3 regions of the Tessaracoccus lubricantis genome follow, and region 1 is predicted to be linked to each of the others. Evidence: riboswitches for the same ligand, from Rfam matches in the RefSeq annotation. Region 1 holds a riboswitch; each other region holds the start of a gene.
What was found. A riboswitch is a leader RNA that binds a small molecule or an ion and turns the genes downstream of it on or off. The one in region 1 is predicted to bind thiamine pyrophosphate.

Region 1 (4,205 bases):
GGGCACGGCGAAGAGCCCCAGGCTCAGCACTGCGACGAGCAGGGTCAACAGACGGATGCGGTTCATCTTGGCCTCCAAGACTCGGGTGGCCGGAGCCGGGCGGATCCTGGCCCCGGGTTTCACGCTAAGTCGGGGCGAGAACCGGGGTCAAGGGTTTGCGGGTGCGGCCTCCGCCGCCGGTCCCTGAGCGTGTCGCGTGCGAGGAAAGAGCACGCGCCATGCTCAGGGACCAGCACGCGCCACGCTCAGGGGCCGGCCAACCCCACACGCCACCCCGGACACACATCCCGCGCGAGGCTGTGCCAAGGTGGGGGCATGCAGAAGTCCACATTGGGTAAGACCGGCCGCGACATCGGTGTCGTCGGCCAAGGGTGCTGGCAGTTCGGCGGCGACTGGGGTGCTGTCGGCGACGACGCCGCCATGGCCGTCCTGCACACCGCAGCCGACGAGGGCGTGACGTTCTTCGACACGGCTGACGTCTACGGCGACGGCCACAGTGAGCAGCTCGTCGGCCGGTTCCTGAAGGAGCGGGCCGACGACGGCATCATGGTGGCGACGAAGCTCGGCCGCCGCGCCAACCCGCACGTGCCGGAGCAGTTCACCCGCGAGAACCTCCGCGCCTGGAACGACCGCTCCCGCACGCTGCTGGGCCTCGACACCATCGACCTGGTCCAGCTCCACTGCCCGCCCACTCCGGTCTACTCGGACGACCGCGTCTTCGACGTGCTCGACGAGATGGTCGACGAGGGGCGCATCCGCCACTACGGCGTTTCGGTGGAGACCGTCGACGAGGCCATGACGGCGCTGCGCCGCCCCGGCGTGGCGAGCATCCAGATCATCCTCAACGTCTTCCGCCGCAAGCCGCTCGAGGAGGTGCTCCCGGCCGCCGTCGAGGCGGGCGTCGGCATCATCGCGCGCGTGCCGTTGGCCAGCGGGCTCCTGACGGGGCGGTTCACCGAGTCCACCACCTTCGCGCCCGAGGACCACCGCACGTACAACCGGCACGGCGAATCCTTCGACCAGGGCGAGACGTTCAGCGGCGTGCCCTACGACGTCGGGGTCGCCGCGGCGCGCGAGTTCGCGTCGATCGTCCCCGACGGCGTGACCCCCGCGCAGTTCGCGCTGCGCTGGATCATCGACCAGCCGGGCGTCTCCGTCGTCATCCCGGGCGCCAGCCGCCCGGAGCAGGCGAAGGCCAACGCGGCCGCCGGCTCGCTGCCCCCTCTCACGCAGGAGCAGCTCGCCGCGTGCGAACGGCTCTACGACGAGTACATCCGCGAGCACGTCCACGGCCGCTGGTGACCGTGGCGGCACTCAGTTCTTGACCAGGCCCCCGTCGACCACGAGGTTCTGCCCCGTGATGGCACGGGCCCAGGGGGAGGCGAAGAAGATGATGGCGTCGGCGAACTCGTCGGGGGTGGTCACGCTGCCCAGCGGCGTGCCGGCCGCGATCGCGTCGAACACGGCATCCGGCGTTGCGGCGCTGGCATCCGTGGTGCGCAGCAGCCCGCCGCTGACCATGTTGACGTTGATGCCGCGCGGGCCCAGGTCGACGGCGAACGTGCGCGTCAACGACAACAGCGCCGCCTTGGCGGCGGTGTAGTCGTGGTACGGCACCACGGGGTGCTGGAACAGGTTGGTGCCGATGTTGATCACCCGGCCTGAGCCTGCCCGCTCGAAGGAGGGCAGCGCCGCCTGGATCACGTTGAGCGCGCCCTCCACCACGCCGGAGAACTGGTTGCCCAGGTCCTCGTAGGCGATGTCGCCGGCCTTGGCTCGCGCGTCGCCGTTGAAGGAGAAGTCGACCAGCGCGTTGTTGACGACGGTGGACACCGGCGCCCCGAACGCCTCCTTCGCCCGCGACATGAGCGCGTCGACCTGTGCGCGGTCACGCACGTCGGCCTGCACGGCGACAGCCTGGCCCGGGTGGGCAGCGGCGAGCTGCTCGGCGGCCTCAGCGCTGGCGCGGTAGTTGATCAGCACCCGCGCTCCCTCGCGGAGGAACGCCTGCACGATGCTGCGGCCCAGGCCACGTGCGCCGCCCGTGACGACGACGACCTGGTCTGCAAGCGCGGGCGCGGCCGGCTTCTGGACGGCGGGGCTGGTGGATGCGGCCATGGACATGCCTTCCTGCATGCGGCGGAGGAAGCCATGGGCTCAGCACGGACATTCCCTTCGCCAGTACGAACTGGATCAGGTTCGACGGGTCTCATCTCAGCCGCCGACGGCGGCACCCCGTGTCACTTTGAGCCGAGGCTAGCAGACGTCGCCGCAGCCCTCCCCCGGCGACTAGTGCTTGAACACGCGCACCGGGCCGACCACGCGCAGGCCCACGCGTGCGCCCAGCACCGGGGTCTCGTTGCCGTGCACCCTGGCCCGCACCGACAGCGGCCCGCCGGCCCACCCCTGGGCGTCCCCGGCGACGTCGAGGCCGACCACCGCGTCGTGCCCGAAGAAGCGCACCGTCGTGACCACCCCGGTCACGGCACCCTGCTCGGGTGACGTCAGGCGGATCTGCTCGGGCCGCAGCAGCACGTCGACGGCACCGCGCGGCACGAAGCCCACCACCGTCAGGGTGCCCAGGCCGGAACGCACTTCCGGACCCACGCCCTCGCCCCGCACCATGACGGCATCGCCCATGAACGCAGCCACCTGCGGGTCGATCGGCTCGCCGTAGATGATGCGGGGCGCCGCCACCTGGAGCACGTGGCCCCCGCGCAGCACCGCCACCTCGTCGGCGAACGACAGCGCCTCGCCCTGGTCATGGGTGACGAGCACGACGGTGGCCCCGGCCGCCCGCAGCGCCCGCGCGGTCGCCTCCCGGGTGGCATGCCGCAGCGCGGTGTCGAGCGACGAGAACGGCTCGTCGAGCAACACCACGCTCGGCCGCGGGGCCAAGGCCCGCGCCAGCGCCACCCGCTGCTGCTGGCCGCCAGAGAGCTGCGCCGGGTAGCGGCCGGCCACCTCGGCCGGCAGCTCGACCAGTTCGAGGAGCTCGGCCACCCGGTCACGGTGCGTGTGCTCCCGACCCCGCAACCCGGACCGGGGCAGGCCGAAGCAGATGTTGCCCGCCACGCTCAGGTGGGGGAACAGTGCCCCCTCCTGCCGGACGTAGCCCACGCCCCGCCGCTCCGGCGGCACCCAGGTGCGCGGGCCGGCGACGGTGCGGCCGGCGACGCGGATCTCCCCCGCGGTGGGGCGCAGGAACCCGGCGATGGCGCGCAGCAGGGTCGTCTTGCCCGAGCCGGAGTCGCCGAGGATGGCGGTCGTCGCGCCTTCGGTGACGTTCAGGCTCACGCCGTGGAGGATCTCGTTGGTCCCGTATCCGGCGCGGAGGTCGCGCACCTCCACCTCGCTCATCTCGTCGCCCTCCTGTCGTGGGTGATCTGGCGCCGCAGCACCACCGTCAGCGGCACCGACAGCACGATCATCACCGCGGCGTACGGTGCAGCCGCCGCATAGTCGAGTTCGTCGCTGGCCGCCCAGAACGACAGCGCCAGCGTGTCGGTGCCGGTGGGGGCGAGGAGCAGGGTGGCGGTGAGCTCGGTGGAGATGGCCAGCGCCACCAGCACGAACCCGGCCAGCACCGACGGCGCGGCCAGCGGCAGCACCACGCGGCGCAGCACGCCTGCCCCGCCGTGCCCGAGGGACCGGGCGGCCTCGGACAGTTCGGGCGGCGCCGCGGCCAGCCCCGAACGCAGCGACACCATGGCCCGCGGCAGGAACAGCACCGCATACGCCAGCACCACCAGCGCCACCGTCTGGTAGAGCCCCGGGGCCCAGGTCACGGCCAGCCCGACCAGCGCCAGCGCCACCACCACGCCGGGCAGCGCACTGCCCACGAACGTGGCCCGCTCCAGCAGCGTCGCGACCCACCCACCGCCTCGGCTCAACAGCAGCGCTCCGGGCAGCGCCAGGACGACGGCGGTGAGGCCGCCGAGTAGGGCGAGGCCCAGCGTCGAGCCGGTGACCCGCAGTAGGTCGTCGGCCACGGCGCCCGACTGGCTGGTGCCGGTGATCAGCCACCGCACCACCAGCACGACCGGCACCGCCGTCGACAATGCCGTCAACAGCGTGAGGCCCACCACCGCGGGCCACGTCCACCGGCCGAGCGGCACCCTCGACGGCGGCCGCATGCTGCCCGAGCCGATCCGGGCGACCCGACGGCGGCCCCGCGCCACCACTTCGAGGGTGAGGAGGCCCAG
Region 2 (4,205 bases), on a different contig from region 1:
GGGAGGCGACGGCAGGCCTGGGCGCCCCGGCCAGCACCGGGTCTGCCATCAGCCCGGCGTGCATCTCCACCTCCGCCGCGACGGCGCCGCCGGCGCTGGTGGCCCAGAAGCCCGAGGCCTCGGGTGAGGGGGCGCGGGTGGCGAGCATGGCGAGGGCTCGGGTGTAGCCGCGCAGGTAGAAGTCGTCCTGCACGAGGTACTCGACGAATCGGTTGACGTCGAGGGTGCCGTCGGCGAGTTCGGTCAGCAGCGGCAGCGCATCGATGCGGCGGCGGATCTCGGCGGTGGCGTCCCACGCGCGCGCGCTGAACTCACCGGTCTTCCACGTGATGGTCATGTGTTCCTTCGGTCAGAGGGCGTCGACGAAATGATCGACGGGGCCATGGCCCAGGGTGGGGGTGCGCGACAGCGTCCAGCGGGAGCCGGAGTCGATGGCGCGCATCAGGTAGTCGCGGGCCTGCTCCACGGAGGGCAGCCGGACACCCGTCTGGGGGGAGTCTCCGTTGCGGGCGGCGAACGCCGCGATCGCCGACGACAGCGTGCAGCCCGTCCCGTGCGTGTGCCGCGACTCGATGCGCGGGCCGCTGAGGATGGCCACGCCCTCGGCGGTGGCGAAGGCGTCGGTGACCTGCGCGTCGGAGAGATGCCCGCCCTTGACCAGCGCGGCGCGGGCGCCGGCGGCGACCAGCGCGTTGGCCTGGGCGATCACCCCGGTGGCGTCGACGGCGGGGCCGGTGCCGAGCAGCACCGCGGCCTCCGGCACGTTGGGGGTGATGACGTCGGCCTGGCGCATCAGGCGCTCGCGCACCACGGAGATGGCGTCGTCGTGGAGGAGCTTGTCGCCCGAGGTAGCGACCATGACGGGGTCGAGGACCACCACGCCGAAGTCGGCCCGGCGCTCGTCGAGCAGGTCTGCCACCGCGCCGGCGACCTCGGCGTTGGAGAGCATGCCCAGCTTGGTGGCGGCGACGGGCAGGTCGTCGAGGACGGCCTCGACCTGCGCGCGGACGAAGGCGGGGTCCACGGGCCGGGCATCGCGCACGCCCTGCGTGTTCTGCACGGTGAGCCCCGCGAGCGCGGCCGCGCCGTAGACGCCGAGCGCGTGGAAGGTCTTCAGGTCGGCCTGGATGCCGGCGCCCCCCGACGGGTCCGAGCCTGCGATGCTGAGGGCGATCCTTGGCGTGGTCATCTGGTCCTCCAGAGGGACATGAGTTGCTTCGCGGCGGCCAACGGGTCTGGCGCCGACATGATGGCCGACACCACGCAGATGCCGTCGACGCCGGTGTCGATGACCCACCGGGCGTTGACGGGGTTGATGCCGCCGATGGCGACCGTCCTGGCGCGGCCCGCCGTCTCGCGCACGATCTGCTCGGCACCCTGAAGCTCGAGCGGCGCCTCGGTGTCGGTCTTGGTGGTGGTGTTCCAGATGGGCGACAGGCCGAGGACGTCGGCGGTCTGGTCGCGCAGCTCGGCGCGCAGTTGTTCGGTGTTGGAGATCGACAGGCCGATCATGAGGTCCTGGCCGAGCCGCCGTCGGGCCTCGTGGATGTCGCCGTCCGCCTGCCCCATGTGGAAGTGGAGCCCCAGGTCTTCAGCGATGTCGAGGCGGTCGTTGACGAACACGGCGGCGCGGTGGCCGGTGGCGTCGAACACCCGCTGTGTGGCGTCCACCACCGACTGCGTCAGCTTGAGGAAGTCCACCTCCGACATGTGCTTGTCGCGCACCTGCACGACGCCGGCTCCGCCCAGCACGGCCTGCTCGACGATGCGCGGGACGCGGTCTGGCCCTCCGGCCAGTTCGGTGTCGGTGACGACGTACAGCCGCCAGTCGACCTGCTTGGCGTGCTTCTTGTGGGCCTGCATCAGTCCTCCTCGACGGTGACGAGCTCCTCGACCTCGGCCGGCGTCAGCGTGTGCAGGGCATCGAGCCAGAGCGTGCGGAAGGTGGCGGGGGCGGTGGCGCCGCGTGCGGCGACGAGCCCGGCGGCGCCGAACAGTGCGTGGGCGGCGACCACGGCGTCGTGCCGGTCCGCCTCCGACTCCGCGACGGCGAGGCAGGCCGCGACGGTGGCGCCCAGCGCGCAACCGGTGCCGATCACCAGCGGCATCAGCTCGTGGCCGCCGGTCACGCGCGTGACGCGGCCGTCGGAGACGACGACATCCGTGGGGCCGGAGATGGCGACGACGGCGCCGGTGTCGGCGCACAGCTGGCGGGCGGTGTCGACGGCGGCGTCCACCTCGTCGGTGGCGTCGACGCCGCGACCCCCGGCGGAGGTGCCCGCGAGCCCGAGCACCTCGGACGCATTGGCGCGGATGGCGGCGGGGCGGTGGACGAGCAGGTCTCGGGCGAGCTGGGTGCGCACGGGCAGGCCGCCGACGGCGACGGGGTCGAGCACCCACGGCTTGCCGGCCGCAGCCGCGGCGGGTGCCGCGAGGCGCATGCCGGCGTGCTGCTCCGCCGAGCCGTTGCCCACGTTGATCAGCAGGGCCGACGCGATCCCGGCGAAGATCTCCGCCTCCTCGGGCAGGTCGATCATGGCCGGCGCGGCGCCGACGGCCAGCAGCACGTTGGCGGTGATCTCCGGCACGACGGTGTTGGTCATGCAGTGCACCAGCGGCGTGGTGGCGCGGACACCGGTGAGGGTCTCGGCAATACGGGTCATGGGTTGCTCCCTTCGCTAGCACGACCTAGATCAGGTGGTACGGGTGTGCTCTCAGCCCCGACGACGGGGCACCCCGGCTTCGCCGTCGACCCTACCAGTGTCCTCCGACGGACCCTGACTCAGGCCACCGCCGCCCGAGCCTCGACGAACGCCGTCACCGCGGCGTCGAGGTCCTCGCGCGTGAGCGCCGCCGACAGCTGCGTCCTGATGCGCGCCTTGCCGCGCGGCACCACCGGGAACGAGAACGCCCGCACGTAGACGCCGCGGGCGAGGATCTCGTCGGCCATCCGGGCGGCCAGCGCGGCGTCGCCGATCATCACGGGCACGATGGGGTGGTCCGACTCCGGCACCTCGAAGCCCTCCTCCACGATGCGACGGCGGAAGTGGGCGGTGTTGTCGCGCAGCCGGTCCAGCAGCTCGGGCCGCGACTCGATGAGGTCGAGCACCGCGATGGCCGAGGCCGTGATGGCGGGCGCCAGGGAGTTGCTGAACAGGTACGGCCGCGACTTCTGCCGCAGCAGTTCGACGATGGGCTGGCGCGCGCACGTGAACCCACCGGACGCGCCGCCCAGGGCCTTGCCGAGCGTGCCGGTGAGGATGTCGACGCGGTCGGTGACGCCGAACAGTTCGGGGGTGCCGGCCCCGGTGGGGCCGACGAAGCCGACGGCGTGCGAGTCGTCGACCATGACCAGCGCGCCGTACTCGTCGGCGAGCGTGCAGATGTCGTCGAGGGGCGCCACGTAGCCGTCCATGGAGAACACGCCGTCGGTGGCGATCACGCGGTGCCGGGCGCCCTTGGCGGCCTCGAGTTGCGCGCGCAGGTCGTCGAGGTCGCGGTTGCGGTAACGCAGGCGCTGCGACTTCGTCAGGCGCACGCCGTCGATGATCGACGCGTGGTTGAGCTCGTCGGAGATGATCGCGTCGTCGGGCCCGAAGATGGTCTCGAACAGGCCGGTGTTCGCGTCGAAGCACGACGAGTAGAGGATGGTGTCGAACCCGTCGGCGCCCTTGCGGAGGAAGCCGGTGAGCTTGGCCTCGAGGTCCTGGTGCTGCGTCTGGGTGCCGCAGATGAAGCGCACCGAGGCCAGGCCGAATCCCCAGCGGTCGAGGGCGTCCTTGGCGGCGGCGATGAGCTCGGGGGAGTCGGCGAGGCCGAGGTAGTTGTTGGCGCACAGGTTGATCACGTCGCCGTCGAGGGTGCCGACGTGCGCGGCCTGCGCCGTCGTGAGCGGGGCCTCGTTCTTGTAGAGCCCCTCGTCGCGGAGCTCTTGCAGCTGGCTGCGGATGTCGTCGAGGAAGGTCATGGCTGCTCCTGTGGTTGGGGGGTGGGCGTCAGAAGTGGTCCCAGGTCAGGATCACCTTGCCGGACTTGCCGTCGGAGGCGACTGCGAACGCCTCGGCGAAAGACTCCGCCGGGAAGCGGTGCGTGATCACGCCGGAGATGTCCAACCCCGACCTGATCAGGGCGTTCATGGCGTACCAGGTCTCGAAGATCTCGCGCCCGGTCACGCCTTGGATGGTGAGCATGTTGAAGATGATGGT
Region 3 (4,205 bases), on a different contig from region 1:
CTTCGTCGGGCGGCCGGCGCCGCGGTCCCGCACCGCCACCTTCCCCGCCATCTCGGGGATGGGTGGCGGCCGCTCGGGCGTGCGGTCGATGTAGGCCGCCTGCGCCAGCGGCGCACCCACCCGCTTGGCGAGCGTGGCGTCAACCACCTCGAGGATCTTCTCCTCCTGGTCCTTGCGCACCCGGATCACCTGCCCGGCCACCACGTGCTGCGACGCCTTGGGCAGCAGGTCATTGACCCTGACGTGGCCACCGCGCACCGCCGTCGTGGCGAGCGAGCGTGTCTTGTACACGCGCACCGCCCACAGCCAGGCGTCCAGTCGGGTCATGCGCAGAATCCTAACGCGCACCACAACGGGTGTCGGCGGCGCCGAGTACCGTAAGCCGCGTCACCTGACGAAAGGATCCCCATGTCCAAGAAGGCCATCGTCACCGGCCACAGCAAGGGCCTCGGCGCCGCGATCGCCGCGCAGTTGGAGGCCGACGGCTGGGTCGTGCTGGGCGTCTCGCGCTCGGCGGGTGAACGGGTGGACCTCGGGCAGCCGTCGGCGCTCACCGAATGGATCAGCTCGGGCGCGTTGGCGGCCTTCCTGGCGGACGCCTCAGACGTCATCCTCGTCAACAACGCCGGGGCGGTCTCGCCCATCGGCTTCGTCGGCACGCTCGACCCCGCCCAGATCGAACAGTGCGTCACCATCAACGTCACGGCGCCCCTCATCCTCACCGACGCCGTCGTGCGGCTGCGCCGTGAGGGCACCCCGCTGCGCGTCGTCCACGTGAGCAGCGGCGCCGCCCGCGCCGCGCACAGCACGTGGAGCACCTACTGCGCCTCCAAGGCCGCCGTCGACATGCACGCCTTGACGTTGGCCGAGGAGGGCCTCGACGGCGTGCGCGTCGCCTCGATCGCGCCCGGGGTGGTGGATACCGACATGCAGGAACACATCCGCGCGACGGATTTCCCGGCGCGTGACCGGTTCCGGGCGATGAAGGACAAGGGCCGCCTGAGCACGCCGGAGGACGCCGCGGCCAAGATCCTGGCGCTGGTCAACCGCGCAGACTTCGGCCAGAAGGTGCTGGCAGACGTCCGCGACGCCGGCTGAGCTACTTGGCGTCGACGGCCTTCTGCAGCTCGGCCTTGTTCATCTTCGAGCGGCCCTCGATGTTCTTGCGCTTGGCCTCCTCGTAGAGCTGGTCCCGGGTGCGGCCGCCCGGGCCCTTGTGTGAGCGCAGGCCACCGCGTCGGCCCGACGAGATGTCCTCCCTGGACAGCTTGCTCGACTCCTTGGCCTCGCCTGCCCTGGCGCGTTCCTTGTTGACGGTGCGGGCGGCGATCTCCTCGGCCGTGTCCTCACTCTCGCCACGCTTCTCGAGGCCTTCCTTGATGTGCTCGTACTGGCGCTCGCGCTTGTCACTCCATGCCCTGGGCGTCATGTCGACCTCCTGCTCGGGTCCCTCCACGCTACGACGGAGTCTCACTCCCGGCTACCTCCTTTGGCACCGTCGCTTCGTGGGCTAAGGTGCTGGCCATCCACACGGGTGCCCTCGGCAGGGGGCTGAGATGGGGCTGATGCCGCCCGGACCGTCCGAACCTGTCCGGGTCATGCCGGCGAAGGAAGTTAGTGATGACGCACACCATTGCCACCCCCCTCACCCACCCGGCCGCGGCGCTGCCGCCCGAGGGCCGCGCAGCCCTCCGCGGCGGCGTCCTCGGCAACTACGTCGACCAGCTCCACATCTTCCTGCCGCTCGTGGCGCTGGTGCCGGCGCTCCCCGTGCTGGCAGGTCCACACGCCGCGGCCACCACCGGCGCCATCGTGGTCATGGCCATGCTGCTGGGCCGCCCCATCGGCGGCATGGTGTTCGGCCAGATCGCCGACCGCCTGGGCCGCACCACCACCACGAAGGTGGCCATCGCCGGCACCGCCGCCTGCACCCTGGGCATCGCCGCGGTGCCCACGCACGAGGTGATCGGCGGCGCGGCCATCCTGATCGTGATCGCGCTGCGCTTCCTCGGCGGCGTGTTCATCGCCGGCGAGTACTCCGCTGCCATCCCCCTGGCGATGGAGTGGTCCAGGCCGCGGCGCCGGGGGCTCTACTCAGGCCTGATCATGTCGATGGCGCCATGGGCGCAGGCCACCATCGCCTTCACCACCGGCGTCCTGCTGGTGGCACTGGGCCCCGACGCCTACGCCGCATGGGGCTGGCGCGCGTCGTTCGCCGCCGGCGGCCTCGCCTCCGTCGCGATGCTGATGTACTACGGCGTCCACGTCACCGACGCCCCCGTGTTCCACCGCAACCGCTCCACGCGGCGCAGGCTCGGCCTCGTCGAGGTGCTCAGCGGCACCCACGCCCGCTCGTTCTGGCAGATGTTCGGCCTCATGAGCGGCCTGTGGTTCCTCACCAACACCACCGTCATCATGCTCACCCCCCGGTTGGGCACCGACGTGGGCCTGGACGCCACCAGCGTCAGCGTCGTGATGGGCTGCGCCGCCGTCGGGCAGGCCATCGTGATGGGCGTCACCGGGCACCTGTCGACGCTGCTCGGGCGTCGCCGGTTCTTCATCATCTGGGGCGTGGTGGCCGCGGTGTCGGCGCCGCTGCTGTGGCTGGCCATCATGAGCGGCCCCGCCGTGTGGCTGGTCGCGGCGTGCGCCGTCGCGCTCCAGGTGCTGACGGTCACCGCGTACGGCCCGATCGGCGCCTACCTGTCGGAGCGCTTCCCCACCGCCGTGCGCGCCACCGGCTACGGCACCGCCTACAGCCTGTCGATCGTCATCCCTGCGCTGTACCCGTTCTACCTGCCCACCCTCGAGGGCTGGCTCGGCCGCGACACCGCCGTGCTCGCCCTCATGGTGCTGGGCGGCACGCTGGTGGCGGTGTGCGGCGCGCTCGGCCCGGCGCTGCGGCCGGCGGACATCGACGACGACCTCGAGGCCGTGTCCTCGCGTCAGGGGCGGCCATGATCGCCGACGTGATCGCGGCGGTGCGCGAGCGGGCGCCGCTGGTGCACTGCCTGAGCGCGGCGGTGTCGCTCAACTTCGTCGCCGACGCGGTCCTGGCCGCCGGCGCACGGCCGATGATGACCGAGACGCTCGAGGAGGCCCCCGTCATGGTTCAGGCCGCCGACGCGCTGCTCGTCAACCTCGGCACGCTCTCCACAGATGGCGCAGCGGGCATCCCGGCGACGGCGGCGCGGGCTCGCGAGCTGGGCACGCCCTGGGTGTTGGACCCCACGGCGGTGGGGCTCGCCCCCGTCCGCACCCCACTGGCCCGCCACCTCCTGACGCACCGGCCCGCCGTGATCCGCGGCAACGCCTCGGAGATCCTCAACCTCGCCGGGGCCGGGACGGGCGGGCGCGGCGCCGACACCGTCCACGTCCCGGAACAGGCCGCCCACTCGGCCCACCTGCTGGCCCTGGCCACGCACGCGGTCGTCGCGGTCTCCGGGGCCCGCGACCTCATCACCGACGGTGAGCGCAGCGTCGCGGTGACGGCCGGGCACCCGCTGCTCACGCGGGTCACCGGCACCGGCTGCACGCTGGGCGCGCTCACCGCGGCCTGCGCCGCCGTCGCGGACCCGTTCGAGGCGGCGCACGCGGCGACGGCGTGGCTGTGCGTCGCCGCAGAGGACGCGGCTGGCGCGGCAGCCGGGCCCGGCTCGTTCAAGGTGGCGCTGCTGGACGCGCTGGCCGCCGTCGACCCCCACGCCGTCGAGGAGAGGGCCCTGGCATGATCGACCTGCGCTGTTACGTGGTCACCACCGGCCACGGGCCGGACGTGGTGGCCAAGGTGGCCGCGGCGGCAGGCGCCGGGGCCGGCGTCGTCCAGGTGCGCGAGAAGTTCCTGCCGGCGCGCGAGCTGCTGCGCCTGACGCTGGAGGTGGGCCGCGCGGTGCACCGGGCCAACCCGGCGTCGAGGGTGGTGGTCAACGACCGGGCGGACGTCGCGTTCGCCGCGATGCAGGAGTCGCCGTGGGTGCACGGCGTGCACCTGGGGCAGGACGACCTGCCGCCCGCCGCGGCGCGTGCGCTGCTGGGGCCGGACGCCGTCATCGGCCTGACCACCGGGACGCTGGCAATGGTGCGGGCCGCGGACGAGCTGGCCGGAGTCGTCGACTACCTCGGTTCGGGCCCCTTCCGCCGCACCCCCACGAAGGACTCCGGCCGCCAGCCGGTGGGCCTCGAGGGATACCCGCCGATGGTGGCCG

Region 2: it holds a riboswitch for thiamine pyrophosphate, as region 1 does, so the genes downstream of both, thiM (hydroxyethylthiazole kinase) here and ABEA30_RS06120 (3-oxoacyl-ACP reductase) in region 1, are expected to answer to the same signal.
Region 3: it holds a riboswitch for thiamine pyrophosphate, as region 1 does, so the genes downstream of both, ABEA30_RS04735 (MFS transporter) here and ABEA30_RS06120 (3-oxoacyl-ACP reductase) in region 1, are expected to answer to the same signal.

What each region holds. Positions count from the first base shown of each region.
Region 1 is NZ_BAABLV010000019.1:86,519-90,723, forward strand. Features, by position in the region: gene ABEA30_RS06110 (CHRD domain-containing protein) at 1-66, opposite strand, end outside; gene ABEA30_RS06115 (aldo/keto reductase) at 316-1,302, shown strand; gene ABEA30_RS06120 (3-oxoacyl-ACP reductase) at 1,315-2,118, opposite strand; TPP riboswitch at 2,153-2,248, opposite strand; gene ABEA30_RS06125 (ABC transporter ATP-binding protein) at 2,290-3,360, opposite strand; gene ABEA30_RS06130 (ABC transporter permease) at 3,357-4,205, opposite strand, start outside.
Region 2 is NZ_BAABLV010000013.1:78,901-83,105, reverse strand. Features, by position in the region: gene ABEA30_RS04280 (TenA family protein) at 1-337, opposite strand, end outside; gene thiD (bifunctional hydroxymethylpyrimidine kinase/phosphomethylpyrimidine kinase) at 350-1,189, opposite strand; gene thiE (thiamine phosphate synthase) at 1,186-1,863, opposite strand; gene thiM (hydroxyethylthiazole kinase) at 1,863-2,663, opposite strand; TPP riboswitch at 2,654-2,749, opposite strand; gene ABEA30_RS04260 (glycine C-acetyltransferase) at 2,783-3,967, opposite strand; gene tdh (L-threonine 3-dehydrogenase) at 3,996-4,205, opposite strand, start outside.
Region 3 is NZ_BAABLV010000016.1:37,175-41,379, reverse strand. Features, by position in the region: gene ABEA30_RS04750 (RNA-binding S4 domain-containing protein) at 1-327, opposite strand, end outside; gene ABEA30_RS04745 (SDR family NAD(P)-dependent oxidoreductase) at 409-1,098, shown strand; gene ABEA30_RS04740 (plasmid stabilization protein) at 1,100-1,456, opposite strand; TPP riboswitch at 1,521-1,630, shown strand; gene ABEA30_RS04735 (MFS transporter) at 1,621-2,961, shown strand; gene thiM (hydroxyethylthiazole kinase) at 2,958-3,731, shown strand; gene ABEA30_RS04725 (thiamine phosphate synthase) at 3,728-4,205, shown strand, end outside.